DNA from 3 places in the Brevibacillus sp. WF146 genome. Region 2 is predicted to be linked to each of the others. Evidence: predicted binding sites of a transcription regulator. Region 2 holds the regulator's gene; each other region holds the start of a gene.
The links. Region 2 encodes LexA, which represses DNA repair genes until DNA is damaged. Its sites were predicted from a motif close to CGAACATATGTTCG; they were not measured.
Positions count from the first base shown of each region.

Region 1 (10,518 bases), 2.1 Mb from region 2:
GCCACCAGCATCGCCGTTTTGCCCTCCCGCTCGAGCCGCGACATCGCTTCCGCCGCCTGGTCAAACGGGATCTGATGCCGGTCCAGCAGGCGGCGTGTCCCCACCAGCACCTCCCTGCCGTCCACCGCGGCGCGGATGCCAAACCCGGGGATCGCCTCAAACGACTCGGCCCCGGTCAACGTGACGCCCCTGTCGGCAATGCCCTTGACGATCGCCTGGGCCAGCGGATGCTCGGAGTGTTTCTCCGCCGCCCCCACCAGCGCCAGCAGCTCCGCTTCCTCCATCCCGTACGCCAGCACGTCGGTCAGCTCCGGCTCCCCTTTGGTCACCGTGCCCGTCTTGTCCAGCACGATCGTGTCCAGCTTATGGGCCGTCTCCAGGTGTTCACCGCCCTTGAACAGAATCCCCAGTTCGGCGGCCCTGCCGGAGCCGGCCATGATCGAGGTGGGCGTTGCCAGCCCCAACGCGCACGGGCAGGCGATCACCAGCACGGCGATGCCTTTTTCCAGCGCGGAGGCGAAGTCCCCCGGCGTCACCAGCAGGTACCAGACGGCAAAGGTGACGAGCGCGATGCCGACGACGACCGGCACGAAGATACCGGAGATGCTGTCCGCCAGCCGCTGAATGGGCGCTTTGGAGCCCTGCGCCTCTTCCACGACCCGGATGATCTGGGCCAAGGCCGTCTCCTTGCCCACTTTGGTCGCCCGCACTTTGAGAAAACCGTTTTTGTTCAGCGTGGCGCCAATGACCGCGTCGCCCGCCGCCTTGTCGACGGGAACGCTTTCGCCGGTCAGCATCGATTCGTCCACGGCCGACTGTCCCTCCAGGACGATGCCGTCAACGGGCACCTTTTCCCCCGGCTTCACGTGGACGATGTCGCCCGGACGCACGTCTTCCACCGGGATCGTCAGCTCCTCGCCGTCGCGGACCACCACGGCCGTCTTCGCCTTCAGTCCCATCAGCTTGCGGATCGCCTGGGACGAACGGCCCTTGGCCTTCGCCTCAAACAGCTTGCCGAGCAGAATCAGCGTAATCAGCACGGCGCTCGTCTCAAAATAGAGCTCCGTCATGTGCGCCCCCGACCCGATGGAGCGGATCGCCAGGTAGAGACTGTAAAAGTAGGCGGCCGATGTGCCCAAGGCGACCAGCACATCCATGTTGGCGCTTCCGTTGCGCAGGGCCTTGTAGGCGCCGACGTAAAACTGCCGGCCGACGACGAACTGCACCGGCGTCGCCAGGGCCAACTGCACCCACGGATTCATGAACATCTCCGGCAGCCAGATGAACGAAGTGAAGGAAAAATGGCCGACCATCGCCCACAAGAGGGGCAGGGAGAGGATCAGGGAAAAGAGAAACTTCCCGGTTTGCCGGTCGATTTCCTCCGCCCGGCGGTCAACCGTTTCCGCGTCCGTCTGATCGCCCTTGGCAGCCGCTTGATAACCCAGCTTTTCCACCTGCCGGATCAAGTCGTTCACGCCGACCTGCCCCGCGTCGTATTCCACGGTGGCTGTCTCCAACGCCAGGTTGACGTTTGCCTCCAGCACCCCGGGCAATTTGCGCAGCCCCTTTTCGATCCGGGCCGCGCATGCGGCGCAGGTCATGCCGGTAATGCTCAGCTCCGCCTTGTCGCTCACGACGCCGTACCCGAGCGATTCGATCCTGCTGCGGATGTCGCCCAGGCTGATTTTCTCGGGATCGTAGACGACCGTCGACGTTTCCAGCGCCAGGTTGACGCTGGCCGACTCCACGCCCTCCAGCTTTTTCAGCCCTTTCTCGATGCGAATGGCGCATGCCGCGCAGGTCATGCCGGAAATCGGAACCGTCGCTTCTTTTATTTTGGCGCTCATCGCGTATTCCTCCGCATCAAAATACCCATGTGGGGTATATTTTTGGTAGTATTCCCTCAAGGGCTCCTGTTTATTACACGCCCATTATACAATACCCCAGGAGGGTATATCAAGCGGTTGGGCAAACATGTTCTGCCAACGGCAAAAAGCGCCGTCCGTCTCCGGACAGCGCGCGATGGCGGCCGTTGTTTTCGCGGGCCGTTTCAGTTTTTCTTGGCGTGATAGGCTGCGGCGATCCGGGCCGCCACCTCCGCGTTGTGCTTCACCAGGGCGATGTTGGTCTGCAGGCTCTTGCCGGCCGTCAACTGTTTGACCCGGTCGAGCAGGAACGGTGTCACTTGTTTTCCGGTGATGCCCTTTTCCTTTGCTTCCGCCAGCGCTTGCTGGATGACGGCTTCGATCTCGCGGTGATTCAGCGCGTCCGCTTCCGGCACCGGATTGGCGATGACCAGACCGCCGTTCAGTCCCAACTGCCACTTGGTGTCCATCAGCGCCGCCACTTCCTCCGGCGTGTCCAGGCGGAAATCGACGCCAAAGCCGCTCTCGCGGGCAAAGAAGGACGGGAACTCGTCGGTGCGGTAGCCGACAACCGGTACACCGTGAGTCTCCAGGTATTCCAGCGTGCGCCCCAGGTCGAGAATCGACTTGGCCCCGGAGCAGACGACGGCCACGTTGGTTTGGGCCAGTTCGGTCAGGTCAGCGGACACGTCCCAGGTGATCTCCCCTTCGCGGTGCACCCCGCCGATGCCGCCGGTGGCGAAGACGCGGATGCCGGCCAACTGCGCGGCGATCATCGTGGCGGCCACGGTCGTGGCGCCGATTTTGCCGCTCGCCAGGATGTACGGAAAGTCGCGGCGGCTCACTTTTTCCACCGACTTGTTGGTGGCGAATTCCTCCAGCTCGCTCTCCGTCAACCCGATCTTGATTTTTCCGTTCATGATCCCGATGGTGGCCGGCACGGCGCCGTTGTCGCGGATGATCCGCTCCACTTCTTTGGCCATTTCGAGGTTTTGCGGGTACGGCATGCCGTGGGAGATGATCGTCGTCTCCAGCGCCACGACCGGTTGATTGTTCTCCAGCGCGTGACGCACTTCTTCCGTATAGGTGAGGTATTCTTTCATTCGTTATCGCTCCTTTTCGTACTGCCTTACTGTTTGTGCGAGCTGTTCCGGCTGCAGCAGCGGCGAGACCGACTGCTCCGTCTGCAGGGTCAGGGCGGATGCGGCCAATCCGAGGCGGCAGGCTTGTCCGAACGATTCACCGTTGACGATGCCGTACAAAAGCCCGGAGGCAAACGCGTCGCCCGCACCGGTGACATCCACCACGTCCGTCGGATACGGGGCCAGGTGTTCCGCCTGTTCCGCCGATTGATAGTACACGCCCTGCTCGCCCATCGTGACGACCACCCGCTTGACGCCCCGCTCCCGTATCCGGCGGCACGCCTCGGCGCACTCTTCGACCGACGCGATCGGCATGCCGGCCAGCAGTTCCGCCTCTTCCCGGTTGGGCAGGATCGCGTCCACGCCGTCCAGCCTCTCCGGCAGTTTCTTCGCTTTGGCGGAAGAGACCGGATCGACAAACAGCGGGATGTTTTCCGTGCGGCAGCGCTCGATGATGTACGCCAGGCAATCCGCCGGCAGGTTGGTATCGAGAAAAACGGCCCGCGCCGCCGCGATGTGGGACCACTTGTCCGCGAACATCTCCGGGGTGAGCGCGTCGTAGATGTCCATGTTGGCCAGCGAGACCACCATCTCCCCGTCGATGTCCAAAAGCGCGGTGTACGTGCCCGTACGCCGGGCGGGCAGCCGCCACACCTGGCTGACGTCCACACCGTGCCTTTTCGTCTCCTGCAAAATCCACTCGCCCTCTTTGTCTTCGCCGACGCAGCTGATCAGCGTGACGCTGCTGCCCAGCCGCCCCAGGTTTTCGGCGATGTTGCGCGCCACGCCGCCGCACGACTCGGTGATGGTCACCGGATTGGACGAATGCAGCCGCACTTTTTGCTTCCCGCGCGCCTTCCGGTCCAGGTTGGCTCCGCCGATGCAGACGATCCGCCCTTCGTCGCGCAGCACATAGGCACGCCCCTTGATCTCGCCCCGTTTGGTAAGTTGGGCGATGTACCCGGCCACCGCCGAGCGGGAAATGCCCATCTTGTCGGCCAGCTCCTGCTGGCTGATAAACGGATTTTCACGAATGTAGCGCAGGATTTGCTGTTCCTTGTCCACGGCTCTCCTCCTTTCTTCCGCCATCATTCCCCTTTTTCTTTCGCATTCTCTTTTCAAACAAAAGTTTATCACATAAACAAATGTTTGGGAAGAAAAAATCACGGGTCCTGATCCCCCCAAACGAGAAACGCGCACCTGCGGCCCCATAACGGGCTGCGCTGCCCCACGAGCGCATGGCCTACCGCGACATTCTGCTGCTTGCCGACGACTGGGAAGAAGAAGTCGAGCGGTACATCCGGGAAGGAGAACTGTATATCGCAGCGGACGGGCAGCGAGTCCTCGGCGCCTGCCTGATGATCCCTGCCTCTCCCGACGAAGCGGAGATCAAAAACATCGCCGTCCTGCCGGAATACCGGGGCAAAGGGCTGGGCAAGGAGATCATCCGTGGAAAACGGCATCCGCGAGCTGGACATGGTCGTGTTTGAACGATTGCTGTAACGCTTCCGGGGATGAGCCGCCCCTCTTTCGCGCACACTAAGCAAAAACAGGTGGGATCTCAGATGGCTGACCAACGGGAAAAGCGAAACGACGAAGACGAGTATTTTTTCTTTGACCTGTCCGACGAGAGCCACGAAAAAATATTGGAGAAAGAGCTGCGGGAAGCGAAGGAAAATCCGCTGGGCCCGCTGGAGGAAGTCACCAAAGTGGAGTACTAGGACGCAGATTGCCGGCAACCCCCTGCCCGCTCACATCACAAGCGCCGGGGGTTCGCCGATCCATTCATGCCGATTCCTCCTGCCGGCCCTTCCATTTGACAAGACCTGCCTTCTCGTGTACCATTATCTCAAATTAGAGATATTAAACAGCGAAGCAAAGGAGGGGCATCCTTCATGGCAGATACGCAGCAGCGAAACGAGTCACTTGAGCTTCTGATTGTGCTGTCCCGTTCCTACAACTGGGTCACGGCCCATACCAACCGCGACATCCGCCGCCATGGATTGAACCCGACGGAATTTGGCGTCCTGGAAGTCCTGTACCACAAAGGCCCCCAACCGCTGCAGCAGATTGGCGAAAAAATCCTGATCTCCAGCGGAAACATTACCTACGTCGTGGATAAACTAGAAAAGAAGCAGCTGCTGGTGCGCAAGCCCTGTGCCGAGGATCGGCGCGTCATTTACGCGGAGCTGACCGACCAGGGCAGACAGTTTCTGGCCGATATTTTTCCATCCCACAAGGAAGCGGTCGAAAAGGCAGTGAGCGGCCTTACCGCCGAAGAAAAACGGCAGGCGATCGCGCTGTTGAAAAAGCTGGGGCGGGCCGCGCAGGAGAGTTTCTAGAAAACACCTGCTGCCCCCCGGCCAAAAAAGACCTTGACAAAACAGCTCACGCGTAATAATCTTGAAATTAAGATTTAAAAAATAAAAGTTATCAACTTACAAAAGGAAAGGGGAATGAAACCACATGAGCAAGGTTCTGTTTGTGAAAGCCAACAACCGTCCCATCGAACAATCCGTCAGCGTGAAGCTGTATCACGCGTTTCTGGATAGCTACAAAGAATCCCACCCGAACGACGAGGTAGTGGAACTGGACCTGTTTGCGGAAAACCTGCCCTACTACGACGTGACGAAAATCAACGCCATGTACAAATCCGGCCAAGGCATCGAGCTGACCGCGGAAGAGCAAAAGGCGGCCGATCTGGTGAACAAGTATCTGAACCAGTTCCTGGAGGCCGACAAAGTGGTGTTCGCCTTCCCGCTGTGGAACTTCACCGTGCCTGCCGTGCTGCACACCTACATTGATTACCTGTGCCAGGCCGGCAAAACGTTCAAATACACCCCGGAAGGTCCGATCGGCCTGCTGAACAACAAAAAAGTGGCCCTGCTGAACGCGCGCGGCGGCATCTATTCCGAAGGTCCGGCCGCTGCAGTGGAAATGGCCGTAAACTACGTGCAAAACGTCCTCGGCTTCCTCGGCGTGAAAGACATCTCCACCGTGATCGTGGAAGGGCACAACCAATTCCCGGACAAAGCCGAAGCGATCGTGCAGGAAGGCTTGGAAAAGGCTGCAAAACTGGCGGAGACCTTCTAAGGCCCGCCGGCCTTTTTGGACAAATATCTTAACTTTAAGAAACTGAAATTAAAAATATATGAAGGAGAGATGAACATCATGATGGATCTTGGTTTGTTGATCATTCGCCTGGTCGTGGGATTTACGTTCGTGGGGCACGGCGCCCAAAAACTGTTTGGCTGGTTCGGGGGCTACGGCTTGAAAGGAACCGGCGGATGGTTGGAGTCCATCGGCTTGAAGCCGGGCGTTACCATGGCGCTGTTGGCCGGCCTGGGTGAGCTGGTGGGCGGCCTGCTGTTTGCCGCCGGTGTCGGCACGTGGGTCGGCGCACTGTTGATCGCCCTGACCATGCTGGTGGCGATCGTCAAAGTCCACGGCGCCAACGGCTACTGGGCGACGCAAAACGGATACGAATACAACCTGGTGCTGATTGCGGTGGCGATCGGCGTGGCCCTGATCGGCCCCGGCGCTTACGTCCTGTTCTGATCGCACAGAGAATGGGCGCTCCCGGACAGCATCCCTGAGTTGAAGGAGGAACCGCACATGCACATCGCTGTTTATTCGCAAAACGAACAAGGCAAAGGCCATTTCGGCAGCGGCGAGATCGTGGAGAACAAACCGATCGGCTTTCCGCACGAACACTCGGCCGTCAAACGCGTCGGACCGCTGTTTTACTGGGCCTGGGCCAAATCGCTGGCCACCTTTGAGATTCCGCTGCATCCCCACTCCGGTTTTGAAATCATCTCGTACGTCTTGACGGGCACGGTGGGGCATCGCGATACGCTCGGCAACCTGCAGCAGGTCTCGACCGGGGGCGCGCAGGTGATGCAGACCGGCTCGGGCGTCTATCACGCGGAAGAGCTGGCAGCGGGCACCGAGATGTTTCAGATCTGGTTTGAACCGCATCTGGCCCGCGCCGTCAAGGAAGCGCCCACGTACAACCAGTACGACCATGAACAGTTTCCCGTGGAGGAAGCGGGCGGCGTCCGGATCAAACGGGTGGTCGGCCCGCAAGCGCCGATCCGCCTCGTGACCGACGCGGAAATGGTCGACATTGACATCGCAGCGGGGCAATCCTGGTCCCATTCGCTCCCGGACGGATACGCTCTGGCGGCCGTGGTGGTGAGCGGCCGGGGCACCGCCCGGCCGCAGCGGCAGGCGGACGGCGGCCCGTCGTCCAACGCCTCCCTGGAGACAGGCGACTTCGCCGTCGTCACGACAGACGGGACGGAATCGGTCGAATTCCATGCCGATCCGGGTGAATCGCTGCGCCTCGTCGCCATCCGCGTCCCTGCCGAGGTGGAGTACCCGCTGTATCGCAAATAATCGCAGCGGCAAAAGCGAGGCCGTCACGCAGAAAGTGACGGCCTCGTTTTCATGTCCGCACCTCCTCCGCTGGCTGATCGGCCGTCGTTTCGGAAGGATTTTCCAGAAGGGGCTCGAATGAAGAAATGGGTGCCGACACTTCTGTGCTGTCGCCGTCTCTTCGGAAATCACCGACCGCGGAAAGGGGGCCGCAGCTTGCTGAACGTATGGAAGGTCATCTTCGACAACGTCCTGGTTTGGGTTCCGGTTCTTCTCATGTTTGCCCCCATCCTCGTTAAACGTTTGTTTGATAAGAAAAAGTGACGCGTTTCCTCCTCCTCTTTACGGTTTTCCCCCTCATTCATCCCGGTTGTCCGGCAGGAATTTCCCCGTTTTCCCGCGAAAGAACATACTCGATTACCTGAAAGCGTTCAGCGACCGCGCCGTGGCAGCGGCCAAACGGGCGTAACCACCGCTTGGGCCCTGCTGAATGGGCCAAGCTCGAAACGAAAAAACGGTCTCTCCCGTCAGCGGGAGGAGACCGTTTTCTTTTCGAGCATCGTGCCTTCCTGGGCGAGCCGCGTGTGCCAGGAGAACGCTTTTTCCAGCACATGCGGCGTATGGCCGCCGCGCGTCAGCGCTTCCCGGAAGTAGTCACGCAGTTGGTCACGATAGAGCGGGTGAGCGCAGTTCTCGATGATCAGCCGGGCCCGTTCGCGCGGCGCCAGACCGCGCAGGTCGGCCAAGCCCTGCTCCGTGACGACGATATCGACGTCGTGCTCCGTGTGGTCCACGTGGGACACAAACGGGACGATGCTGGAGATCTTGCCGCCCTTGGCCACCGACTTGGTGACGAAAATCCCCAGGCGGGCATTGCGGGCAAAGTCGCCGGAACCGCCGATGCCGTTCATCATGCGCGTCCCCAGGACGTTGGTCGAGTTGACGTTGCCGTAGATGTCAAACTCCAGGGCGGTGTTGATGGAAATGAGCCCCAGACGGCGGATCACCTCGGGATGGTTGCTGATCTCCTGCGGCCGCAGCACCAGCTTGTCGCGGTATGCGGGGAAGTTGGCCACCACCTGCTTCATTTTCTCCGCCGTCAGGGTGATCGAACAGCCGGACGCAAACGACACCTTGCCCGCGTCGATCAGATCAAACACAGCGTCCTGCAGCACCTCGGAATACACAGTCAAATCGGAAAACTCCGACTCCAAAAATCCGTTGAACACCGCGTTGGCGACCGAGCCGATGCCGGACTGCAACGGCATCAGGTTTTGCGGCATCCGCCCTTTTTTCACTTCATGACGCAAAAACTCGATCAAGTGGCCGGCCATCACCGCCGTTTCCTCATCCGGCTCGACGATCGTGGACGGGGAATCCCACTGTTCGGTGATGACGATGCCCTTCACTTTGTCCGGGTCGACCGGAATGCCCTTTTGCCCGATCCGCTGTTCGACCGAGGTCAGCGGGATCGGCGAGCGTTCCCCCTGCCGGCCTGGCGTGTAGATGTCGTGGATGCCTTCCAGCGCGAGCGGCTGTGCCATGTTCAGCTCGATGATGACGTGCTTGGCATGCTCCACGAAGACGTTGGAGTTGCCCACAGAGGTCGACGGAATGATCATCCCGTCTTCCGTCACTGCAACCGCTTCCACAATCGCGTAGTCAATCGGGTCCAGCACTCCCGCGCGTATCAATTCCGCCGTATGGGACAAATGCTGATCCACAAACAGCAGTTCTCCCTCGTTGATCTTTTGGCGCATCACCGGATCCACCTGAAACGGCAGCCGCTTGCCAACAATTCCCGCTTCCGCCATCACCGCGTCCACGCCGGAGCCCAGGGATGCCCCCGTGTAGACGTTGACGGTAAACGGCCGTCCATCCCGCTTGGCCCGTTCTGCCAAGGCGACCGGAACGACTTTGGCGTCGCCGGCCCGCGTAAACCCGCTCAGCCCGAGGGTCATGCCGTCCTCAATCCAGCTTGCCGCTTCCTCTGCCTGCACGATTTTGCCCCGAAGGCGATTGTCGCGTAAGCGCTCCCATACCATGTTACCCACCTGCCATTTTCGTTCGTCTGTTTGGTACCACAGTAGCACATTCAAACTGAGCGAGCACTCGATTTCCCACAAGCCAGAAAATTCGGCGGCAGGCCAGAAAAAACACCCCTGAACGTCGGAACCGCCAAAACCGGGCCCAAGGCTCAACCGATCAGAAGCCAGGCAGGCAGGGACGCGACGACGCCGGGCCAAAACCGAAAACAGGCAAAGACGCGAGACCGCTCGGCCAGCAGCCGCACAGACGGGACCGCACGTCCCTCAAAAACCGAGCCTTTGACGGAAATGGCTGGCGTACGACTGGCTGACCGGGACGCGGGTCCGCTGCTTGTCTTTCATCTCCAGCATAAACGTGGAATGAAAATGCGGGTGGATGAAGCCAACCGCTTCGATATTGACCAGATAGGCCCGATGGCAGCGCACGAACCGCTCAGGCGGCAGCATCCGCTCCAGCTCGGTCAGGCTGTACCGGTTGACGTACGAGCCGTTTGCCGTGTGCAGCAGCGTTTTGCCCTCGTGTGAACGAATAAACACGATCTCGGACACGTGGACAGGCAGCCAGCCGTCTTCCGTCTTGCCGGTCAGCACGGTCGGCGCCGGCTGCGGAGCCATATGCGGCATCAACACCCGGGGGTATATCGCGGTGACGCAGCCCTCGAGCCGGCCGCCGCGCACAAGCGGCAGGGAGACCCCGTAATAGGGGACGCCGAACACCCGGCTTTCCACGTATTGCGCCACCTTCCGGCGAGCGGTCAGCGCTCTGTACGTCGCCGATCCTTCCCGCACCGCGTCGCCCGGTTTGATTTTCAGGTCGATGCTGGCGCTGGGCTGATAGTAAATGTAGCGGGAATCATCCGAAATGGCGATCGACACGCCCTCCGGGATCACTTCACCGATCATCTGCAGCACTTCGGGAACCAGTGTTTTCTCCATGTTTCATCCCTCTGCCATGAAAAATGGAAGTACACTTTTATTAAAACACATTTTCGCCCGCTTCGGACAAATCCCCGCTCTTTTCCACCTGCGGCGCCGATCCCGAGTTGGGGAGACAACGGAAAAAGACCTCGGCGTTGCTTGTGCAGT
Region 1 is NZ_CP109943.1:4,407,464-4,417,981, forward strand. It holds gene A6764_RS21890 (heavy metal translocating P-type ATPase) at 1-1,847, opposite strand, end outside; gene A6764_RS21895 (pseudouridine-5'-phosphate glycosidase) at 2,051-2,968, opposite strand; gene A6764_RS21900 (carbohydrate kinase) at 2,972-4,072, opposite strand; gene A6764_RS21905 (GNAT family N-acetyltransferase) at 4,246-4,497, shown strand; gene A6764_RS21910 (hypothetical protein) at 4,573-4,728, shown strand; gene A6764_RS21915 (MarR family winged helix-turn-helix transcriptional regulator) at 4,903-5,349, shown strand; gene A6764_RS21920 (FMN-dependent NADH-azoreductase) at 5,474-6,100, shown strand; gene A6764_RS21925 (DoxX family protein) at 6,179-6,565, shown strand; gene A6764_RS21930 (pirin family protein) at 6,623-7,405, shown strand; gene A6764_RS21935 (hypothetical protein) at 7,523-7,708, shown strand; gene A6764_RS21940 (succinyl-CoA:acetate CoA-transferase ScpC) at 7,912-9,429, opposite strand; gene A6764_RS21945 (LytTR family DNA-binding domain-containing protein) at 9,697-10,368, opposite strand.
Region 1: a site for LexA is predicted at 4,146-4,159, ahead of A6764_RS21900 (carbohydrate kinase). Genes of this name have one in related genera too.

Region 2 (10,518 bases):
ACCGCCGACGATCGGCAGACGTCCGCAATCACGCTATCCTCCACGTCATCCGGCGCCAGGCGTCTGAGCAGCGTCTCATCCGTGATCAGCTTCCGGTACGCCGCAAAGACATCCACCTGCGGGAAGGACGACAAGTACTTCTCCAGGATCTGTTCCATCATCCGCTCAAACTTTGTCAGTCCCTGTTTGTCCAGATCGATCCGCATCGTTCGCAGATGGGCAAACAGTTGTTTGTTCATCTCCTGCTTCAGATGCTTGCGCAGCGCCTCGAGACGCTTTCGATAGGGCAGGTGGCCGAATGAGCCGGTAAACAGTTCCCGGATCGTCTCCCCGCTGATGGAAAAGACCTGTTGGGTCCGGCTGTAGACAAAGCTCAGCTTTTTAAAAGGGATGTCCGTCTCCGCCAGGTAGCGCAGATAGCTGTCCAAGGCGGCCTTGCAGGCGAGTGAGCCTTTGAACCGCAGGCGGTTTTGCGTCATCTCCCGTTCCCGCCGGTCCTGTCCTTCCTCGAAAAACAGGCGCAGCAGCTTCTGCGGGTCGGTGATGCGCCAGCCTTTGGGCAGAAGCGGCTTGACCAGCTTGGCCGCCCAGTCCAGAAACGTGGCCTGCTGGACGTCATCCACACCCAGTTCCGGAAGCACGTCCGATATGTAAGTGAGAAACAGGCGGTTCGGCGCAAACACCATGAATTTTTTCGACATCATCGAGTCCTGGTAGTTGTAAATCAGGTAGGAGAGGCGGTGCAGCGCGATAGTGGTCTTCCCGCTCCCGGCCACCCCTTGGACGACGATGGGACGGTCTTTGTCCGCCCGAATGATGTCGTTTTGTTCGGCCTGGATGGTCGCCACGATGTCCTTCAGCCGGCTGTCGTTTGTCTGGTTCAGATTGGCGGCGAGAAACTCATCGATAAACCCTTCCTGGAGAAATTCGTCGGGATGGCCCATTTCCCGGTGGATCGTCTCCTTGACCGCCCCGTCGTAGATTCCGGTAATCTTCCCCTTTTCGATGGCAAAGTTCCGCTTCAGGCGAACTTCTCCGCGGACGATGCCCTTGTCGGTCCGGTAGAAGGCGTCCTTGCTCTCGCCGCTGTAGTAGAGGCCGGCAATCGGAGCGCGCCAGTCCACGACCAGCGCATCAAACGTATCGCTCCGGACGATCCCGCGCTTGCCGATATAGACGATGTCCAGCTCGTACGTCTCGTCCTTGAGAAAGTCCACCCGGCCGAAGTACGGTTTGTCCTTCCCTTGGTCTTCCAGATACCGCAGTTCCTTGGCCTTTTTGTAAGCGACCACCTGCTTCACGTAGTCGTCGGTCACTTCCCGAACTTCTTCGCGCAGCATCTCGATCTCCCGTTCGATGGCGGACACCGTTTCATCCAGCCGTTTTTGTTCCCGTTCGTAATCCGGATGCCGAATCGTCACGTCCATCCTCCTTTCGCTTCGAACGCGGCTGGCTCAGCCCACATGCCGGCCCAGCCAGACCCCGGCTCCGCAGGCCAACAGGCCAATGCCTGCGCTGAGCAGCACATACGCCAATCCGCGTCCGATGTTCCCGTCTCCGAAAAAGGTGACCACCTCCAGAGAAAAGGTGGAAAAGGTCGTAAAGCCGCCCAACAGCCCGGTGGTGAAGAGCAGGTACAGCTCCGGTGAGAGAAACCCCCGCTCCTTTCCCCAGGCGTATAAGAGCCCGATGCAAAACGAACCCACAACGTTGGCCGCCCACGTACCTGCCGGCCAGCCCGGCTGGTTCATCACCAAGCCCAATCCGTACCGCATGATTGATCCCACGGCGCCGCCCACTGCGACAACCAGCCACGACATGCGCATTCCTCCCTGTTCGGCCCATATCGTCGTAGAAAAAGACATCCAAGCGTCATGCGTGGATGCCTTCCTGTGCCAGTACACGTTATCTTAATGTTTGGGACCGTTGTCTTCAAGATCTTCCACATAGCGGATCGATTCCAGGTTGGCCCGCAGGGACGCCTTGACAGCATCGATGTACTTGCGCCGCAGCGCCTGCTGCTCCTGTTTTTCTTCGTCGGTCAGGCCCTCTTCGCGGGATTTCTTGGCCAACTCGTTGATCCGTTTGATTTCCGCGTCGGTTACCACAGCCTCTCCCCCTACTCTCGGTAATGCCGCTCTATTATAACACATCGGCGGCACAACGCAAACGAAAGGAAAACTTGGGCCTGCTCCGCTGCCTGCGCTGCCGTCTACTCTCCGACGGGAACAGCCAGGCGCTGTCCGGGGTAAATGTTGGAGTTGTCCAGCCGGTTCATCTTTTTGATCGCGTACACCAGTTCACGCACTTCCATGCCGGCTTCGTCCTGGTACTGGACGGCAATTTTCCACAAGCTGTCCCCCGGCTGAACCGTCACTTCCTTCACGGGAACGACCGACGCCGACTCGGATGCGAACACAAGTTCTGTCAAGAAGTAAAAAAAGAGAGAGAATACCACGAAAAACACCAATGCTTGACCGCGTGTCACACCGATGCGGCTGCGGCGCTCCGGTTTTTTGGCAAAGCGGTTGTGTGCGGAAATTGCATGCATGATACCATCCCCCTGCAAACATACGTTCTATCGTCTTGTTCTCATCATAATGCGAACATGTGTTTTGTGTCAAGTTGAAATCGAACTTATGTTTGTCGAACGCAAGATCCCATGGTATAATATAGAAAACATGTTCGAGAAAACAGGGGTGTGGTCCATGTCCAAGCTATCCAATAGACAACAAGCCATTATCGACTTCATTCGCAAGGAAGTCCGCGACAAGGGGTATCCTCCGTCCGTTCGGGAAATCGGCGAGGCCGTCGGGCTGGCCTCCAGCTCCACCGTCCACGGTCACCTGGCCCGGCTGGAAAAGAAGGGGCTGATCCGGCGCGATCCCACCAAGCCGCGCGCGATTGAGCTGTTGACCGATGGCGACCGCTACCAGGAGGACTTCGAAGAATCCGTCGTTCGTGTGCCCGTCATCGGGAAGGTAACGGCAGGGCAGCCGATTACGGCGGTGGAACACGTCGAGGATTACTTTCCCCTGCCGGAGCACATCGTCACCTCGGACAAGGTGTACATGCTCCGCGTGTCGGGCGACAGCATGATCGAGGCGGGCATCCTCGACGGCGACTACGTCATCGTGCGCCAGCAAAACGTGGCCAACAACGGCGACATCGTCGTGGCCATGACCGATGAGGACGAAGCCACCGTCAAGCGCTTCTTCAAGGAAAAAAACCACTTCCGCCTGCAGCCGGAAAACTCCACGATGGAACCGATCATTCTGGACTCGGTCACGATTCTGGGGAAAGTGATCGGGGTGTACCGGTTGATTCACTAGCAAAAGGAGGAGCCCGTATCTTTCCCGACCGTAGGCGAAAGATACGGGCTCCTTTCTGTGTATCGTCGCGGTCAGACCGGAACGATCCGGGGCAGGGGTTGCATCCCGCTGCCCATTCGATTCACGGGCCTACAAGGCGGCGATGAAGAACCAAATGATCATCACGATTTGCAGGACGACCTTGACGACCGCGCTGCCGAGAAATCCGACAAGCGATCCCACGCCCGCCTTAACCGCCCGCTCGAGCGGTTGGTTGGAGACGAACAGCTCCACCAGCACCACAAACAGGAACGGCAGGATCAGCATCCCGAACGGCGGAAACAGGAAAATCCCGAGAAAAATGCCGACCGCCGCGGCAATCGACGACCACTTGGAACCGCCGTACCGCTTCACGAAGTACATATTGGTCAGCAAATCGGCTCCGTACAGCAGCACGCTCAGCACCGCCATCCCCCACCAGAACGACGCCGGCAGCCCGGCTCCCGGTTCGGCGAGGACAAAGTGGTACAGCAGGAACCCTGCCCACAGCAATATCGTATCCGGCAAAACCGGCAGAAAAATACCGGCGATGCTTGCGACAAACAACGCCACGATGACGATCCACAGCAGTATCTCCATCGGGTACACTCCTTTCTGTAAGGATATACGGATCAGGGCGCCATCCGTTGCATCATTCTTTTCATCCTTGTCCACATTGTTGCCTGATCAGCCCCGTCCGAACCCCGGCGGTACGGGCGGACGGCGCTGACAGAATCCAATTACGACGGCCGGGGGCATGACCGCGTCCTGTTTGTCAAAACGCTTCCCCCGCAGGAGGAAGACTGAGGTGAACAACTGGCACGACCTCACGTATCTGCAAGCGGGAACCCCCCGACAGCGCGCCGCCTGGGAGGCCATCCACCGCTTGGGCATCATGGAGCGGCTTCAGGCATACCAGCCGGTGCTGGCGGGAACGATTCCGCTGGACATCGACGTGGCGGACAGCGATCTGGACGTGATCTGCTGCGCGAGCGATTTGGACGCATTCGATCGCTTCGTTCGCGATGCGTTTGGCCGGCAGGACGGCTTTTCCCAGCAACGCTGTGACGTCAACGGCGTGCCGTCCAGCGTCACTTCCTTTTGGCACGGCGGATTTGCGTTCGAACTGTTCGCCCAGCCCGTACCCGCCGATCGGCAAAACGCCTACCGCCACATGGTGATGGAGGCCCGCCTGCTGGCCCTCTCCGGCGAACAGGCCAGAGAGGGTATCCGGGAGCTGAAGCGGAACGGAATGAAAACGGAGCCTGCGTTCGCCCGCTATTTCGGCATTCCCGGCGACGATCCCTATCAAGCCCTGCTGGAGTGGGAACGGTTCAGCGACGCGGAGCTGGCGGAACTCATACAAAAAAGAACCTGATGACGTCATCCGTCACCAGGTTCTTTTTTCGTTGTATGCCGATCAATAGGTGGTCATGTACTGTTCGCGCTCCCAATCGTGGACGCGGGTGCGGAACATATCCCATTCGATTTCTTTCGCCTCGATGAAGTGGATCAGGGCATGCTCGCCCAGCGCTTCGCAGATGACCGGATCGGCCTTCAGGCACTCGATCGCTTCCTTCAAGGTAGCCGGCAGGCTTTCGATGCCGGCAGCTTCGCGCTCTTCCTCGGTCATCACGTAGATGTTGCGATCCACCGCTGCGGGCAGCTCCATTTTGTTCTTGATGCCGTTCAGCCCTGCTTTCAGCATGACGGCGAGGGCCAGGTACGGGTTGGCAGCCGGGTCCGGGTTGCGCACTTCGATCCGCGTGCTCAAACCGCGGGAAGCCGGGATGCGTACCAGCGGCGAACGGTTTTTCGCCGACCAGGCCACGTAGCACGGCGCTTCATAGCCGGGCACCAGACGCTTGTAGGAGTTCACCAGCGGATTGGTGATGGCCGCAAATCCGCGGGCATGGTGCAGGATGCCGGCCAGGTAGTGTTTGGCCGTCTGGCTCAGGCCCAGCGGGTCGGATTCGTCGTAGAACGCATTTTCGCTGCCGCGGAAGAGAGATTGGTGAGCGTGCATGCCGGAACCGTTTACGCCAAACAGCGGCTTGGGCATGAACGTCGCGTGCAGACCGTGCTGACGGGCAATGGTCTTGACCACCAGTTTGAAGGTGACGATTTGGTCAGCCGCCTGCAGCGCGTCGGCGTACTTGAAGTCAATCTCGTGCTGGCCGGGCGCTACCTCATGGTGGGACGCTTCAATTTCGAAGCCCATTTTTTCCAGGGTGAGGACGATGTCGCGGCGACAGTTTTCGCCGAGGTCGAGCGGCGCGAAGTCAAAGTACCCGCCCTGGTCGTTCAGATCGAGCGTCGGCTCCCCTTTCTCGTCAATCTTGAACAGGAAGAACTCCGGTTCCGGACCGACGTTGAAAGCGGTGAAGCCCATCTCTTGCGCTTCCTTCAGCGCACGCTTCAGGATGTAGCGCGGATCCCCTTCAAACGGGGTGCCGTCCGGCATGTAGACGTCGCAGATCAGACGGGCCACTTTGCCGTGCTCGGTGCCCCACGGGAAGACTACCCATGTATCCAGGTCCGGCACAAGGTACATGTCGGATTCCTCGATGCGCACGAAGCCCTCGATGGACGAACCGTCGAACATCATTTTGTTGTCCAGCGCCTTGGGCAGTTGGGAGAGCGGAATCTCCACGTTTTTGATGACCCCCATCAGGTCGGTAAACTGCAGGCGGATGTACCTGACATCCTCCTCTTGGGCCAGACGCATAATGTCTTCCTTGGTGTACTTGCTCACGATCTCTCCTCCTATCGCTTACGTTGTCTTGTATTAGTGGAAGAAGCGGGAAAGCTCTCCACGTATCAACGCATTCTCGCCGTGGCGAGCAGCGTTGTTGAACAAAATTTGCTGCTTCAGAAGCTGATGCAGTTCCTTTTCGGACATTTCCTTCCGCTTGACCTCGGACGTGGCGGTGATCTCCGTTTTTTCCGGGGCGGGCTGCTGAAGCTGCAGCACCTGCTTGATGCCGGCGATGTTGAGTCCTTTTTCGATCAGCGCCTTGATTTCCAGCAAGCGATCGACGTCGTTAAAGGAGAAGAGTCGCTGCTTCCCTTCCGTTCGTGCCGGCTGGATCAGTCCGTTTTGCTCGTAATAACGGATCTGCCGCGCGGTCAGATCGGTCAGCTTCATGACGATCCCGATCGGGAAGAGAGCCATGTTCCGACGAATGTCATCACTCATGACGTGTCCCTCCTCTTCTCTTCGCAAATTCCTTGGTTGTATTGTAAGGCTTTTCAAGAATCCTGTCAATGGATGTGAGAAAAGATTACACAAAATGATGCATGTACAAGCCAGCAAAAGCGAAAAGACGGGAAGCGTCTCTCGCGACGCTTCCCGCTTTTTGGGCACCCGTTTTTTGGGTAATCGGTTCGTTTACGCGGTCTACGCGGTCGGAAGTTCCAGCAGCCCTTTTTCCAACAGGAGGTCCAGCGCGGTCAGGATGCCGACCTTGACGTGGGAGTAGGTCAAGCCGCCCTGCACGAAGCCCAGGTACGGCGGACGGATCGGACCGTCGGCGGAAAACTCGATGCTCGCCCCCTGGATGAATGTACCGGCCGCCATGATGACCGGATCGGCGTAGCCGGGCATTTCACTCGGATAGGGGGTGACGTGGGAATCGACCGGCGCTGCCTTCTGGATTCCCTGGCAAAACGCGATCAGGCGCTCCGCCGAGCCGAATTCAACTGATTGAATCAGGTCGGTGCGCGGCTCGTGCCACAGCGGGTTGGTCCGGAAGCCCAGCCGCTCCAACAGCGCGGAGGAGAAGATCGCCCCTTTGAGCGCTTCGCCCACCACGTGGGGAGCGAGGAAAAAGCCCTGGTACATTTCCAGCAGGGAGTACAGCGACGCCCCTCCTTCCGCGCCGATGCCGGGCGCGGCCATCCGGTAGGACGCGAGCTTCACCAGGTCCTTTCTGCCGACGATGTATCCGCCGGTCTTGACCAGGCCGCCGCCCGGGTTTTTGATCAGCGAACCGGCCATGATGTCCGCGCCCACCTGCAGCGGCTCCCGCTCCTCGGTAAATTCGCCGTAGCAGTTGTCCACGAAGACGATCAGTTCCGGATTCCGCTCTTTGACAAAGCGGATCATCTCTTCCAGTTTGGCGATGGTAAACGACGGGCGGTCAGCGTATCCACGCGACCGCTGAATGCCGATCACCCTCGTCTTCGGGGTGATCGCCTCGGCCACCGCGGGGAAGTCAATCTCGCCCTCCGGCGTCAGCGGCACGTAACGGTACCCGATGCCGTAATCCTTCAGTGAGCCCTGCCCCTCGCCGCGCACGCCCACCACTTCTTCCAGCGTGTCGTACGGCTTGCCGGTGATGTACAGCAGTTCGTCGCCGGGGCGGAGCAGGCCGAACAGGCAGATCGCGATGGCGTGCGTGCCGGAGATGATGTGCGGCCGAACCAGTGCCGCCTCCCCGCCAAACACGTCCGCGTAAATCGCCTCCAGCGTCGAACGGCCCGCGTCGTCGTAGCCGTACCCCGTCGACGGGGCAAAGTGAAACTCGTTTACTTCATGCTTCTGAAAAGAACGGAGCACCTTCAACTGATTGTAGTCGACCAGGGCGGCAATCTCCTGATGCCGCCCGGCAATCATCGCTTCCACTTCCTGCACGATCGGGCGCAGCCGTTCTCCATGGGTGAATAATGAAAACATCGTCGTTCCTACCAACTCTCTTCTGCAATCTCTGGCTTGTCCAGGAGGAATGGGACGACTTTCCCGTAGATGGGATGGTCCCGGTTGATGCGTACGGTAATCAGATAAGCGGCATCCGCTTCGTCAAACGCCTGCTCCATCTCGACGCCTTCGCGGTGCAGCAGCGACACGATGTCCCCGCGCTCCACCGGCACTTTCAGCGTGATCCGGTCGAAGGAAGCGTAGACGTACGATTCGATGCGCTCCAACAGCCGCTTCAGGTCGTCGTCCCGCAGCGCGGAGATGAGAATGGCATCGTCCACCGGCGGCAGGTACGTGCCCTCGCGGATCAAATCCGCCTTGTTGAACACCACGAGCTGCGGGATGTCGTCCGCCTTCAGCTCGCGCAGGATGCGCTCCACCACTTCCATGTGGATTTCCAGGTCGGGATGGTGGCTGTCCACCACGTGCAGGATCAGATCGGCTTCCTGGACGCCTTCCAGCGTGGAGCGGAAAGCCGCCACCAGCGTTGTCGGCAAATCCTGGATAAACCCGACGGTATCGGTGAGAAGCACGTCCATGCCGCTTGGCAGGGAAAGCTGCCGCGTCGTCGGGTCGAGGGTGGCAAACAGTTTGTCTTCCTGCAGGGTGTCCGCGGAGGTCAGCCGGTTTAACAGGGTGGATTTGCCGGCGTTGGTGTAGCCGACCAGCGCAATTTGATAGACGCTGTTTTTCTTGCGCCGCTCCCGGTGAAGCTGGCGGGTGCGCACGATGTCGGCCAACTGCTGTTTCAGCTCGCTGATTCGCCGCCTGATGTGACGGCGGTCGCTCTCCAGCTTGGTCTCCCCGGGCCCCCGCGTGCCGATCCCGCCGCCCAGGCGGGAGAGCTGCCTGCCCTGTCCCGCCAGGCGCGGCAGCAGGTAATTGTACTGGGCCAGTTCCACCTGGATCTTGCCCTCCCGGGACTGCGCCCGTCCGGCGAAGATGTCCAGGATCAACTGGGTGCGGTCGATCACCTTGCAGTCGAACGCCGTGTCCAGGTTGCGGGTCTGGCTGGGCGACAGCTCGTCGTTGAAGATGACCAGATCCACGTCCAGCTCCCGGGCGCGGTGGGCGATCTCCTGAATCTTGCCGCTGCCCAGATACCAGGCGGGATCGATGCGCTCGCGGTTTTGCGTGACCACGTCGAGCACTTCGACGCCGGCCGTCCGCGCCAGCTCGTGCAGCTCCTCCATCGAGAGACGTGCCCGCTCCGCATCGCGATTATCCAAAAAACAGCCGACCAGGATGGCTGTTTCGACACGTTTGATCACATCGTCCACGAATTCACGTCCTTTCCCACCCTATCATACCACAATTCGTCCGGGATGTTAGGAAGCGGACCAGACAAAATCCTCCGGCTGCAGCGTCATCACGTCATCGCGCGTCGGTTCCGGCACGGCCAAGAGCCGCACTGCCTGTTTGCGGATGGCCTGTTCAATGGCATTTCGAACGTAGCGGGCATTGCTGAAATTGACTTCAAACACGTCGTGGCGCTTGCGCATCAGATGCTGTCGCAACTTTTCCTTGGCGGAGGGGGACAGCCGGTATTCCTTTCCCTCCACCATCGACTCGGCAATGCTGATCAGTTCGTCTACCGTGTAGTCGGCAAACCGCAGTTGAATGGGAAAGCGGGAAGGCAAACCGGGATTCAGCTCCAGAAACGCGTCCATTTCATCGGTATAGCCGGCCAGAATGCAGACAAAATCGTTGCCGTGGTCCTCCAGCGCTTTTGTCAGACAATCGATCGCTTCCTTGCCAAAATCCTTTTCTCCGCCGCGCGCCAGGGAGTACGCTTCGTCGATGAACAGAATGCCGCCGAGCGCCTTTTTGATGAGGTCGCGCGTCTTTTGCGCGGTATGGCCGATAAATTCGCCGACCAGATCGGCCCGCTCCACCTCGATCAGGTGTCCCTTGCTCAAAATGCCCATTTCGCGAAAGAGTTTGCCAAACAATCGGGCGACCGTCGTCTTTCCGGTGCCCGGATTTCCTTTGAACACCATGTGGTATACCTGCTTCTCCAGCTTCAGGTTGTGCTTTTCCCGCTCCTTGTTCAACCTGAGCAGCGCGTGGATCTCGTACATCAGCTTTTTGGCTTCACGCAAACCGATCAGCCGCTCCAGCTCGTCGAAGGCAGCGGCCACATTGCCGGGGGCGGTGGTACGTACCGTGTCGGCCAGCGTTTCCGGACGTTTGACCTTTTCCGGCCGGCGAAACACCACCTGGATGCGGTGCGGAGCCTTGTCTGCCATCGAATCAGCCGGCGGTTGATTGCCCGACGGTTTCACCAGCGATCACCTGCCTCATGGTCATACCTTAGTATACTCATGGGGCTGGCAAACCTGCCCATTTTTTTCTACAGGGCCGGGTACCTGTTGTGGGCACCTGCCGGACCAAACCGGTCGAACAGCCACGACATGACGAGCAGACCGGCCATGCAGCCGGACAGAAACGGCACGATGCCGCCCAGCA
Region 2 is NZ_CP109943.1:2,285,268-2,295,785, reverse strand. It holds gene A6764_RS11365 (HelD family protein) at 1-1,421, opposite strand, end outside; gene crcB (fluoride efflux transporter CrcB) at 1,455-1,820, opposite strand; gene A6764_RS11355 (DUF896 domain-containing protein) at 1,911-2,108, opposite strand; gene A6764_RS11350 (cell division suppressor protein YneA) at 2,213-2,551, opposite strand; gene lexA (transcriptional repressor LexA) at 2,709-3,332, shown strand; gene A6764_RS11340 (DUF456 domain-containing protein) at 3,462-3,950, opposite strand; gene A6764_RS11335 (DUF4269 domain-containing protein) at 4,159-4,728, shown strand; gene glnA (type I glutamate--ammonia ligase) at 4,771-6,105, opposite strand; gene A6764_RS11325 (MerR family transcriptional regulator) at 6,139-6,549, opposite strand; gene A6764_RS11320 (methionine gamma-lyase family protein) at 6,751-8,028, opposite strand; gene hflX (GTPase HflX) at 8,037-9,329, opposite strand; gene A6764_RS11310 (AAA family ATPase) at 9,378-10,334, opposite strand; gene A6764_RS11305 (DUF4184 family protein) at 10,403-10,518, opposite strand, start outside.

Region 3 (10,518 bases), 2.2 Mb from region 2:
GGGTCCATCGTTCAATGCCTGCCGGAAACGGAAATGGCGTACCACGTCGGGAGCACCACGTATACGAGCGCGGCCCTTACGCGGCTATCCCGGTACCCTAACGATTGCACTATCGGAATCGAATGCTGCCATACGGATTGGGACGGGCGGATGACGGCAGAAACGTGGCGCGCGACCGTGAAGTTGGCGGCACAACTGCTGAAACGGTACGGGTTGACCGAGAATGACCTGTGGCTTCACAAGGAAGTCGTCGGCTGGAAGGATTGTCACCGCTGGTTCGTGAACAACCCGGCTGACTGGACGCGGTTCAAACGGGAAGTTGCGGAGGAAATGAAGGGCGGCAGCGCCAAGCCCCCGGAGGACAAAAAAGCGGAGGTCGTTTATCTGATGAGTAAATACTTCAAGGACATTCCCAAAGAGCTGGAGTGGTGTAAGGATCACGCGGACTCTCTGTACGAGAAGGGCGTGCTGAAAGGCGACGGGCAAGGCCATCTGAAACCGACCGACCCGTTATCGCGCGCGGAGGCCGCCGTGTTGATCGACCGCGCGATCGACTACGTCATGAAGGAGTTGACGCGGAAATGATCGACTGGAAAGCGAAACTCGGCTCTCGTAAGTTTTGGGCGCTGATTGCCGGTGTTGCAACGAGCGCTCTCGTTTTGTTCGGAAAAGACGCGGATACCATCACGAAGGTTGTCGCGTTGATCGGCGCGATCGGCTCGTGTGCGGTCTACATGTTTGCGGAAGCAAGCGTCGATGCCGCCCGCGCGAAAAACGAATAAACTACGCCCTGGTAGCGGAAACTCTCCGCCGCCGGGGCGTTATTTTTTTTGTCCCAAACGGTCGTGTTACGCTCTAACGGAAAGGAGCGTGTTATACCGGGAATCCATCGTTCTGGCGCGATACCGCCGCCAACTCAACCGGGTCGGACCGATACCCTACGCGGTAACATCGTTACCAACTGGCAAGGCAGCAGTCCTCTGCCGGTATCCCGACAGCGGGTTTACACTTATCCGACATACTTTTCTATGTACATATCGATGTTTGCCTTAAAGTCAGACCAATCCACACGTTCAACCTCTTCCACAAACTTTGCGATATCTTCCCCGTCTTCCCCAACTTCGACGAAACGACCCTTGAAGATCAGCACATAAGCAATTTCGTCGTCCACGCCGCCGCGAGACTCGAAGTAGTCCACCAATTTCTCCGGATCTTCAAAGCAGGAAACTCCGTTCTTGATACCCGTTTCCAAGCCCGCTTTTTCTAAAGCTGTTTCCCATCGTTCGTCGAGATCTTCAATAGCCTCAATCTCTTCAATTAACTCGTCGTCTACAATGTACTCCAGTGCACGGTCGATCTCACCTTGTTTCGCCTCTTCTAGTGACTTCCACAACCAAGGCCAGCTTACCGATTCCGGGGTAATCTCATACGCTCTCTGTTGTACCCGAAAGAAAATTTTCATATCCGTTCACCTCATTGGTTTATCTATCCTTATTATATCGCATAAACGATATTTGTAAACCCTTTTTCTTGAAAAAATATTGTATATACGATATGATTTATCCGAGGTGATCCAATGAAACGGCTGAAATGCGTAATAAAGATTGCGGAGCTGCGCGAACGGCTAGGAATCAGCAGTCAGAAGGATCTGGCTGATATGGCTGGGCTGCGTCCCAATGCTGTTAGCCAGCTGGAGCATGGATACAGGTGGAAGTCAGGAGAAAGGACATCACTGCAACGCGTTGATTTAGAGCACTTGGAAAAGATCGCTAACGCAATCTGGCGTGAGAAAGGAGTACGTGTGCAAATCAGTGATTTGATTGACTTCGTGGAAGTGGAGGAGTAAGCCGTGGAAGAGGCGGTGTACCAAGTATTCGAAGATTTGCTGCGTCGAGAGGACAGGCGCCCTCGTATGCGGGACTACATCAAAGAAGCTAGTAAACGGGAAGTATCCGGGGTTAAAGTTTTAAAAAAGCTATACGGAAGCTACAATCATGCAGTCGACAGGTTTTTGCAGTTGTACCACGAGCGGAACGGTTTCTACGAGATACCCGACTACCTTCTAGGGTGCATTGTTGGGACAGCTACGTTGGTCAAATCGACAGCACGTTCGGGCTTGGCGCTTCTGTTTTCATCATCAAACGCAAGCGAGTTGGAAACAATCAAGCCATTTCTCAACAGATATGCAGAGTGGGGGCCGAACGAGAGGGGGATGCATTTTATTGAGTGCTACGACTATAAACTGATATCATCGCTACATCACATGGGCTTCCCGGATCATCTACCGTTTCGCGCAACAGTTGATTTTGTCCGCGGTTACTGTGACACCCACGCTAGCCTCTTTTCGTATCAAAATAGACACGGGAATACTTGTCTCAGACTGGAGGTAACGGGTACGGAAGAGTTCGTCTCCAAGCTGCGCGATTTTCTAATTCAATTGAGTGCAAGTGAGACAAAGCTACAAAAAGCTCGTACAACTTGTAAGTGGCACATAAACACTCTTTCGTTAGTCAAGATTCGGGATCACCTGTATCCAGATGGCTGTGTGTGTAATCAAGCCAAAAGACAGTTGTTGTATTCTGTATGATTTGTTTTTCTCACGCTATTGCATAACGGAGTCGCTTCCGATTACAATAAGAACAAATGTTCGTATATTATCGGGAGGGATCACGTTGAAGAGAACGAAAATTAACGATCTATTCGGCAGCATGCGGATTATCCTGCCGGAACACAAGGCGGAGATTCAGCGGATGAATGCGGAACGGGGCCTCGAACCGCGCCCTACCGTTGATGAGGACGATTTTGGCGAGATGTGCTTCCGCATTTACGACAGCACGCAGTACGATTACGCGATTACCGTTAAGTGGTTCCGCGAGGTGAGCCGTGGCCTTGGCGTGTTTGAAACGGCATGGGGCGTGGTCAAAGAGATTGACGCGAATAGGCGGATGTTCAAACTCGTGAACGTTTGGGATTCCGTGTGGATTCGCGTTGAGGATGTCGTGAGTGTAACGAAGTGACCGCGTAACCACGAAAAAATTTCGCTCGGACGTACATATTCCAGCGCGCCCGCACATACGCTGATTGCGTAGGCACAGCGTTGGGGAAGAGTCTGCATATCGAAATAATACGGCCCTGGTACGGTAAAAACCCGCGCCAGGGCTCGTTTTTTATTTTCGGGACGCGCATAGGTAACGTAGTAACCGCGTAAGGTTACGACGAGGAGGTGGTTAGCGTGCCGAAACGAAAACGCATTAACCTATCGCCCGACGACGATACGAACGCGAAACTCGAACGCCTTGCGCACGCGTGCCGGAAGCATCCGACCACGTTCGCGCACTATCTCGTTAAGCTGTGCGTCAACAACGCCAACATCGTCGAGTTCGTGCAGCGGCAGCATAACGTTGAGGAACGGTTTAAAGTGCGGTGTCGGGTCGAAGGTGACACGTTGGTTTACGATTGAAAACGAAGGGGGAGCGTCACATGATCATTCTCTTTGTGCTATATTGCACCCGGTGCGGAGTTGAGATCGGAATAGGAACAGGAAATCTTTGCAGTCGCTGCGCCAAAGAACGGTAGCCTATCGCGTAAAATCAACGATAAGTTTCAGCGCGAGGAGTCCGGTTCCACTGGCAACAAGCGCGTATCCAGCGTAGACGAGAAACGGCATTTCACGACCTCCTAACGTTATGGATACGCGTAGTATCGCCAAACGAGAGGAGTGTTATACCGTGTTTTATTCGGTAGCTCTGCCGAGATTTCGGCGACAAAAGACCGAGGTGATACCGTGGCGCGATTTTTTCGACGAGATGGGGAGCGTATTAACTGCGCGGCAGAAACGGAAACTAAGCGCTCTCCTGGCGGGGGCAACGGCGGTATACGCGTTGCGATTGGAGCACGCGGAGGCGGCGGGGATTGCCGACAAGATCATCGGCGCGTTCGATCCGATCATACAGTTGGCGCAGGGGGTGTCGTACCCAATTGCGTTCCTAATGATATGCGGCGGCTTTCTCCTGATAATGGTCGGGCAGCGGTCGAAGGGCCTGTCGATGCTCAAGTGGGCGGCGGTGGGCTACGTGGGGATGCAGTTCGCCCCGGCGATCATGCAGATACTCGTGGGCGTGGGCAAGGCGATGGTAGCGCGGTAACCCCGTTCGTCCACCTACGGATAACGCCAGACTCACGCCTGAATAACGAATCCGTCGAGCAGTTCGCGCAAACACTCTGCGTTTACCAATCGCCACTCGAACGGTGGAACTCCGGCAAACGCCGCATCGAACGCGCGCCTTTTGTTTCGTTTGAGACGGTCCTGCAACGTGAAGGAACGTCATTCACCGTTACCGTCCTGCGGGAATACGAATCGATCGCGCGCAAGGCCATCGAATCAACGTGGCCGAACGTCACAAATACGGAGGTAGCCGATCCGTTCATCGCGCGCCCGGACGTAACGGCGACGCTCGAAATGAACTACCATTACATGTTCGCGATTCGTGTGGACCGGCGCGAAATATCGTTCTTGGCGTCACTCCTCGAAACGATCAACGCGCTTGACGAAGGCGACGCGGTTTACGTGCAGATGCTCGCGGTCCCGGCCGAGAAAGACTGGTACGAAGGCGCAGCGCAAGCGTACGAACGATTCAAGGCGGGCGAGATGCCGCAGAAATTCGCGCTGAACAAGCGAACGGCGGGACGTACGGCACTCAAACTCGCGACCAAAACGGTCCTCGGCGCGATTTCGATTGTAACCGAACTCATGACGGGCGAGGAACCGGAGCCGATCAACATCGACGGCGGAGAGCGCGCGGTCATCCTCCGCGACGGCAAACTCCGGTCGGAAACGCTGAACAAGACGCGAGGGGACGCGTACGACGTAACGGTGCGTATAGGTGTTGTGTGCGCGGATAAGGCGCGGGCGAAAGCGGTCATGCGGATGGTTACGATGGCATTCCGCGAACTGGACGGAGACAACCATTTCGTCGCGCATGAAACCGACGTAGACCGTACGTGGCGGAAGATGCGGGAGCGCACGGTAGGGCTCCGGCTTGCTCGCGATTACATGAGTATACCGGAGGTCTCCCGCCTGTTCCTGTTGCCGACGCGACCGTTGCAGGAGCGTTATCATATCGAGAACGTCCGACTGCTTGAAACCGGCATACCGGCGGAGATATCGGCGGGCGGCCTACGGTTGGGCACGGTAACGCACAAAGGCGCGGCACAAACGGTATACATGCCGACGGACAATTACGACGAGCTATGCTTGCCACGCGTAGTGATCGGCGGAATGGGCAGCGGCAAAACCACGTTCGGCGCGAACCTTATCGTCGAGGCAGTCCGTAATGGTTTCGGTGGCCTTGCGATAGACCCCGCGAAAGGCCAGATCGGCGATATGGTGGCGGCCGCGTTACCGAGTGACCGCGTTACCCGGATACGCATTGACGGCACGGCTCCGTTCGCGCTCGATTTCTGCGAGATCAACCGGTCGCCACGCGCCAGAAACCGACTGGCTAACGCGATCATCTCGTTCTTTAACACGGCGACCGACGAGGCGGGCGCGCAGACCGCACGTTACCTTCGCGCCGCGATCATGGCGATGCAAACGGCGCGGCTGGCGGAGATCATGCGTATTTTCGAGGACGACGCGTACCGGACCGCGTGTATCGAACGGATGAGAGCGGGAATGCACCGGTCGACACTCGAAGACTTCGGGCGAATGACGGAGGGGAAACGCGCTCAGATTCTCGCGCCGATATACAACCGCCTCGATACGATCCTAGGCGACGAGTATCTCGCGGAATGTTTCGAGTCCGATCGGTCACTCGATATGGTCGCGCTGATGAGCGGGCGGCGCGCGGTCGTCATTGACGTGCCCAAAGCGACACTCGGCGCTGAGGCGGTCGACCTCATCGTGAACCTCCTGTCGGTCAAAATTGACCTCGCGATGGTTCTGCGTGAGGAAGCGGATCAGTTCCCGTTCTTTATCGTATATGACGAGCCGCATCAGTTCCTCCGGTCGGCGCGTACGTGGAAGACAGCGGCGGTCGAATCGCGGAAATGGCGCGTGGGTTACGTGTGGATGTTTCACTCGTGGGAGCAGATACCGAACGACCTCGCGGAGATCATACGGAGTGCGGGGCCGCACTATACCGTGTACCGCGCGAGCAAGAAGACGTTCCGGGAGCTGGCGGAGGAACTTGCGCCGTTTACCGTGGAGGATTACGTGAAGATGCCGAGGTTTCACGCGCTGAACGTATTACGCGTGGGGGAGGCGCAGCATACCGTGGTGATGGCGAAGATGCAAAACTTGTCGAACGCATATAAATAGGTAGGAACTCGTGATAAAAGGTTACTATTGACTTCGAACGCTCCCTTCGTGTATACTTCGTAATTGTTAAGACGAGTCCGTAGGAAGAGTTTGAATCCGTGTGTCACCGTCGAATGACCGAATCAGGCAACCGTAAGGAATCGGGCAAATACGGATACTTCCGATACCTTTGACTCCGTCATTCCTAGGTTCGAATCCTAGTACCCCAGCCATTTTCATGAGCCATTAGCTCAGTTGGTAGAGCATCTGACTTTTAATCAGAGGGTCGAAGGTTCGAGTCCTTCATGGCTCACCAGTTACTTTATCCCCAAACGTAAAAAGGGTTTTCGGGGACCCCCAACAACAATATGTGCCCTTAGCTCAGCCGGATAGAGCGTTTGACTACGAATCAAAAGGTCGGGAGTTCGAATCTCTCAGGGCACGCCATATTTGCAGAGGTGAGAGGTTAGGCGTGAGAACGTGATTCTCACTTCCCCCTCCCACATCTGAAGGTCAGAACGGGAAGTAGCTCAGCTTGGTAGAGTACTTGGCTTGGGACCAAGGGGTCGCAGGTTCGAATCCTGTCTTCCCGACCACTTCCGTACTCCCAAACCAATGTTGGGATTACCTGTGTTTTGGGGGACCTTGCTCACATGCGGGTGTAGTTCAATGGTAGAACTCCAGCCTTCCAAGCTGGATGCGTGGGTTCGATTCCCATCACCCGCTCCATTCCATCGTGTAAAACGGGCAGCCGCTTTTCGGTTGCTCGTTTTTTACTGTACGCCCCCCTTTCGTTTCGCGATCAATTCAATTGGACGTGTGCGCCCGAAGCGACCTGCAGGCAGCCGCCTGCAGTTTTTTTATGCAAATGGCTGTCGAGTTGAGTCATTTCCCTTCCCGAGGCTACAATAAGCGTGAGTGAACCAAGGGAAGGGGGCGCGTTCATGAACAAAAACATCAGCATCATCGGTGTACCGCTTGATTTGGGAGCAGACCGCCGCGGGGTGGACATGGGACCGAGTGCCATCCGTTATGCAGGCGTGGTCGCCCGTTTGGAAAAAATGGGTCTGAATATCCAGGACAAAGGGGATATCCCTGTTACCCGACCGCACACGTTTACCGAGACAGACAACCATAAGTACCTGGACGAAGTGGTGGAGGCGAACACCAGACTGGCCGAGGCCGTCAGCGGCATCATGGAGGAAGGGCGTTTTCCGCTGGTGCTGGGCGGCGACCACAGCATTGCGCTCGGCACGGTGGCCGGTGTCGCCAAGCACGTCAAAAACCTCGGCGTCATCTGGTTTGACGCTCACGGTGATTTGAACACCGGAGAAACGTCGCCCTCCGGCAACATTCACGGCATGCCGCTGGCCGCCAGCCTGGGGTACGGGCATGAGCGTCTGGTGCAGATCGGCGGCTTTGCGCCGAAGCTGAAGCCGGAGAATGTGGTGATTATTGGCGCGCGCGATTTGGATGCGGGCGAGCGCGAATTAATCAAACGAATCGGCTTGAAAGTGTTCACCATGCACGAAATTGACAAACTGGGCATGGCCCGCGTGATGGAGGAAGCGATTGCCCATGTGTCCAGGAACACCGATGGCGTCCACCTCAGCCTCGATCTGGACGGACTTGATCCGCACGATGCGCCGGGGGTGGGCACGCCGGTCATTGGCGGCATCTCCTACCGGGAAGGACATGTGGCGCTGGAGATGCTGGCTGACGCGGACATTCTCTGTTCCGCCGAGTTTGTGGAAGTGAACCCGATCCTCGACCGGGAAAACATGACCGCCCGTGTCGCCGTTGCCCTGATGAGTTCCGCCTTTGGAGACAAACTGCTGTAAGAAAAGAAGCGAGGGACCCGTGTGTTCCCTCGCCTTTTTCGTTTCCGCATCTTTACATCGGTGGGGGAAAGCGGTACATTCTAAGGATGGAGATGCAGTTTGTTCAACAGATGATCCAACTGCACGCTTAACTCCACCATTTCGGGCGTAATGGTTTCCTGTTCCTTGTACCGGTCGTTCAACTCTTTGCGCAGTTGTTCGATTTGGAGAAGAACATGCGGATCGTGCATGTGTTCCACTCTCCTTTACACCGTCAGGATAAGAGAGGTACCATCATTACTATATGGAGACAACCTGTCTCATTATTCCTGTATTTCCCACAAAAATGGCCAAGTAAACACGCCTCAAAACGAAACCATTTGCAGTACCATCCGTATAAAAGGATTACGGTATTGCGGGGAGGATCGCATGGATTTTGTAGAGAAACGGTTAACCCAGCGGGCGAAGCGAGGAGACCGCGAAGCCTTTGCCGAGTTAATCGAGATATATAAGGACAAGATATTTCAGCTTGCGTATCGCATGGTGGGAAACCGCGAGGATGCGGAGGACATCGCGCAGGAAACGTTTTTGCGGGTGTACGCCAACCTACATGCCTACGACGAAAGTTACAAGTTCTCCACGTGGATCTACCGGATTGCGACCAATCTGTGCATTGACCGGGGAAGGAAAAAGCGGCCCGACTTTTCGCTCGACGAGGAAGTGGAGCCCGGGCAGGGCATGGATTGGTATTCGCGGCTGTCGTCCAACGAGAAGGGGCCGGAGGACAAAGTGGTGACGCAGGAGCTGCAGGAGACCGTACAGGACGCCCTTTCCCAACTGGCGCCGAAGTATCGGTCGATCATGATTTTGCGGTACATTGAAGATCTGTCGCTGCAGGAAATCAGCGATATTGTCAAGCTGCCGGTCACAACCATCAAGACGCGGATTCACCGCGGTCGGGAAGCCTTGCGCAGCAAGTTGCGATTTATGTAGGAAAGGAGAAAACCACGATGGAATGCCGAGAAATGATTGCGCTCATTCACGAGTTCCTGGACGGGGAGATTGACGAGCTGTCCAATCAGAAGCTGCAATCCCACCTGCAGGCCTGTGCAACCTGCCGACGGCACCTGCACGAACTGCAGCGGGCCATCGCCTTTGTCCAGAGCGCGTCTCATGTTCATGTCTCGCCGGATTTTACCGCTCGCGTTCTTGCGCAACTGCCGGCTCCTCCCAAGACAAGGCGTTTTTCCAACTGGCTGCGGAATCATCCGTTCCTCACGGCGGCGGCTGTCTTTCTCTTTTTGATGACCGGGAGCATGTTCGCCTCCTGGTTTGAGCAGGATGACACCCTGCAAATATCTTCGTCCAGCATGGATAAACTAAAAATCGACCGGGAGCGCAACGTGGTGGTCGTGCCCGCGGGAACAACCATCGACGGCGATCTGGTGGTGCGCAACGGCAATGTGGAAGTGCTGGGAAAAGTAAAAGGCAACGTGGTCGCCATCGAAGGCAAGGTGGTGCTGGCTTCCACCGCGCAGGTGGCGGGAAGCACCGAGTCGATCGAAGCGATCTTCGACTGGATTTGGTACGAAATGAAAAATCTTGGAAATGACTTGCTTCCTATCTTGCCATAGGAGAAAATAGAGAGTATAGTTACATGCAGCACGGCAGAAGCAGCCGTGCTTTTTCCGCAGGAGACGAGAGCAACTGCCTTGAGATGGAGCGAAATATGGGGGCTTCGTTTATGATTTCAATGGACTATGGGGATTTGCTGCGGTATGTGATCGATATTTCCCTCGTCACATACGTGATTTATAAACTCATCATGCTGATTCGCGGTACGCGAGCGGTGCAATTGCTGAAAGGGATCATGGTCATCATCATCACCTGGCTGTTGAGCAAGTACTTCCAGCTCACGACGCTGCACTGGCTCATGTCGCAGGCGTTTACGTTCGGGGTGCTGGCCATCGTGATCATCTTTCAGCCGGAACTGCGGCGCGCGCTGGAACAGTTGGGGCGGGGCAGACTCTTTTCCCGCTCCAGCAGTATGCAGGATGAAGAGACGGTGCGCCGGATGGTGCAGGAGGTCTGTAAATCGGTGACCTACATGGCCAAGCGGCGGATTGGCGCCTTGATCGTGATCGAACGGGAAACCGGCCTGAACGATTACGTGGAGACGGGGATTGGCATCAACGGGCGCGTCAGTTCGGAACTTTTGATCAACATCTTCATCCCGAACACGCCGCTGCACGACGGGGCGGTGATCATGCGCAGGGACGTGATTCTCGCCGCTGCCTGTTACCTGCCTCTCTCTGAAAATACCTCCATTTCAAAAGAATTGGGGACGCGCCATCGCGCCGCCATCGGGGTCAGCGAAGTGTCTGACGGTCTGTCCATTGT
Region 3 is NZ_CP109943.1:4,448,416-4,458,933, reverse strand. It holds gene A6764_RS22170 (N-acetylmuramoyl-L-alanine amidase) at 1-585, shown strand, start outside; gene A6764_RS22165 (hypothetical protein) at 582-782, shown strand; gene A6764_RS22160 (hypothetical protein) at 1,010-1,462, opposite strand; gene A6764_RS22155 (helix-turn-helix domain-containing protein) at 1,577-1,846, shown strand; gene A6764_RS22150 (YolD-like family protein) at 2,673-3,017, shown strand; gene A6764_RS22145 (hypothetical protein) at 3,233-3,460, shown strand; gene A6764_RS22140 (hypothetical protein) at 3,729-4,145, shown strand; gene A6764_RS22135 (ATP-binding protein) at 4,460-6,319, shown strand; tRNA gene A6764_RS22130 (tRNA-Lys) at 6,539-6,614, shown strand; tRNA gene A6764_RS22125 (tRNA-Arg) at 6,669-6,745, shown strand; tRNA gene A6764_RS22120 (tRNA-Pro) at 6,818-6,894, shown strand; tRNA gene A6764_RS22115 (tRNA-Gly) at 6,954-7,027, shown strand; gene rocF (arginase) at 7,243-8,139, shown strand; gene A6764_RS22105 (aspartyl-phosphate phosphatase Spo0E family protein) at 8,220-8,369, opposite strand; gene sigW (RNA polymerase sigma factor SigW) at 8,548-9,111, shown strand; gene A6764_RS22095 (zf-HC2 domain-containing protein) at 9,129-9,752, shown strand; gene cdaA (diadenylate cyclase CdaA) at 9,863-10,518, shown strand, end outside.
Region 3: a site for LexA is predicted at 2,637-2,650, ahead of A6764_RS22150 (YolD-like family protein). Genes of this name have one in related genera too.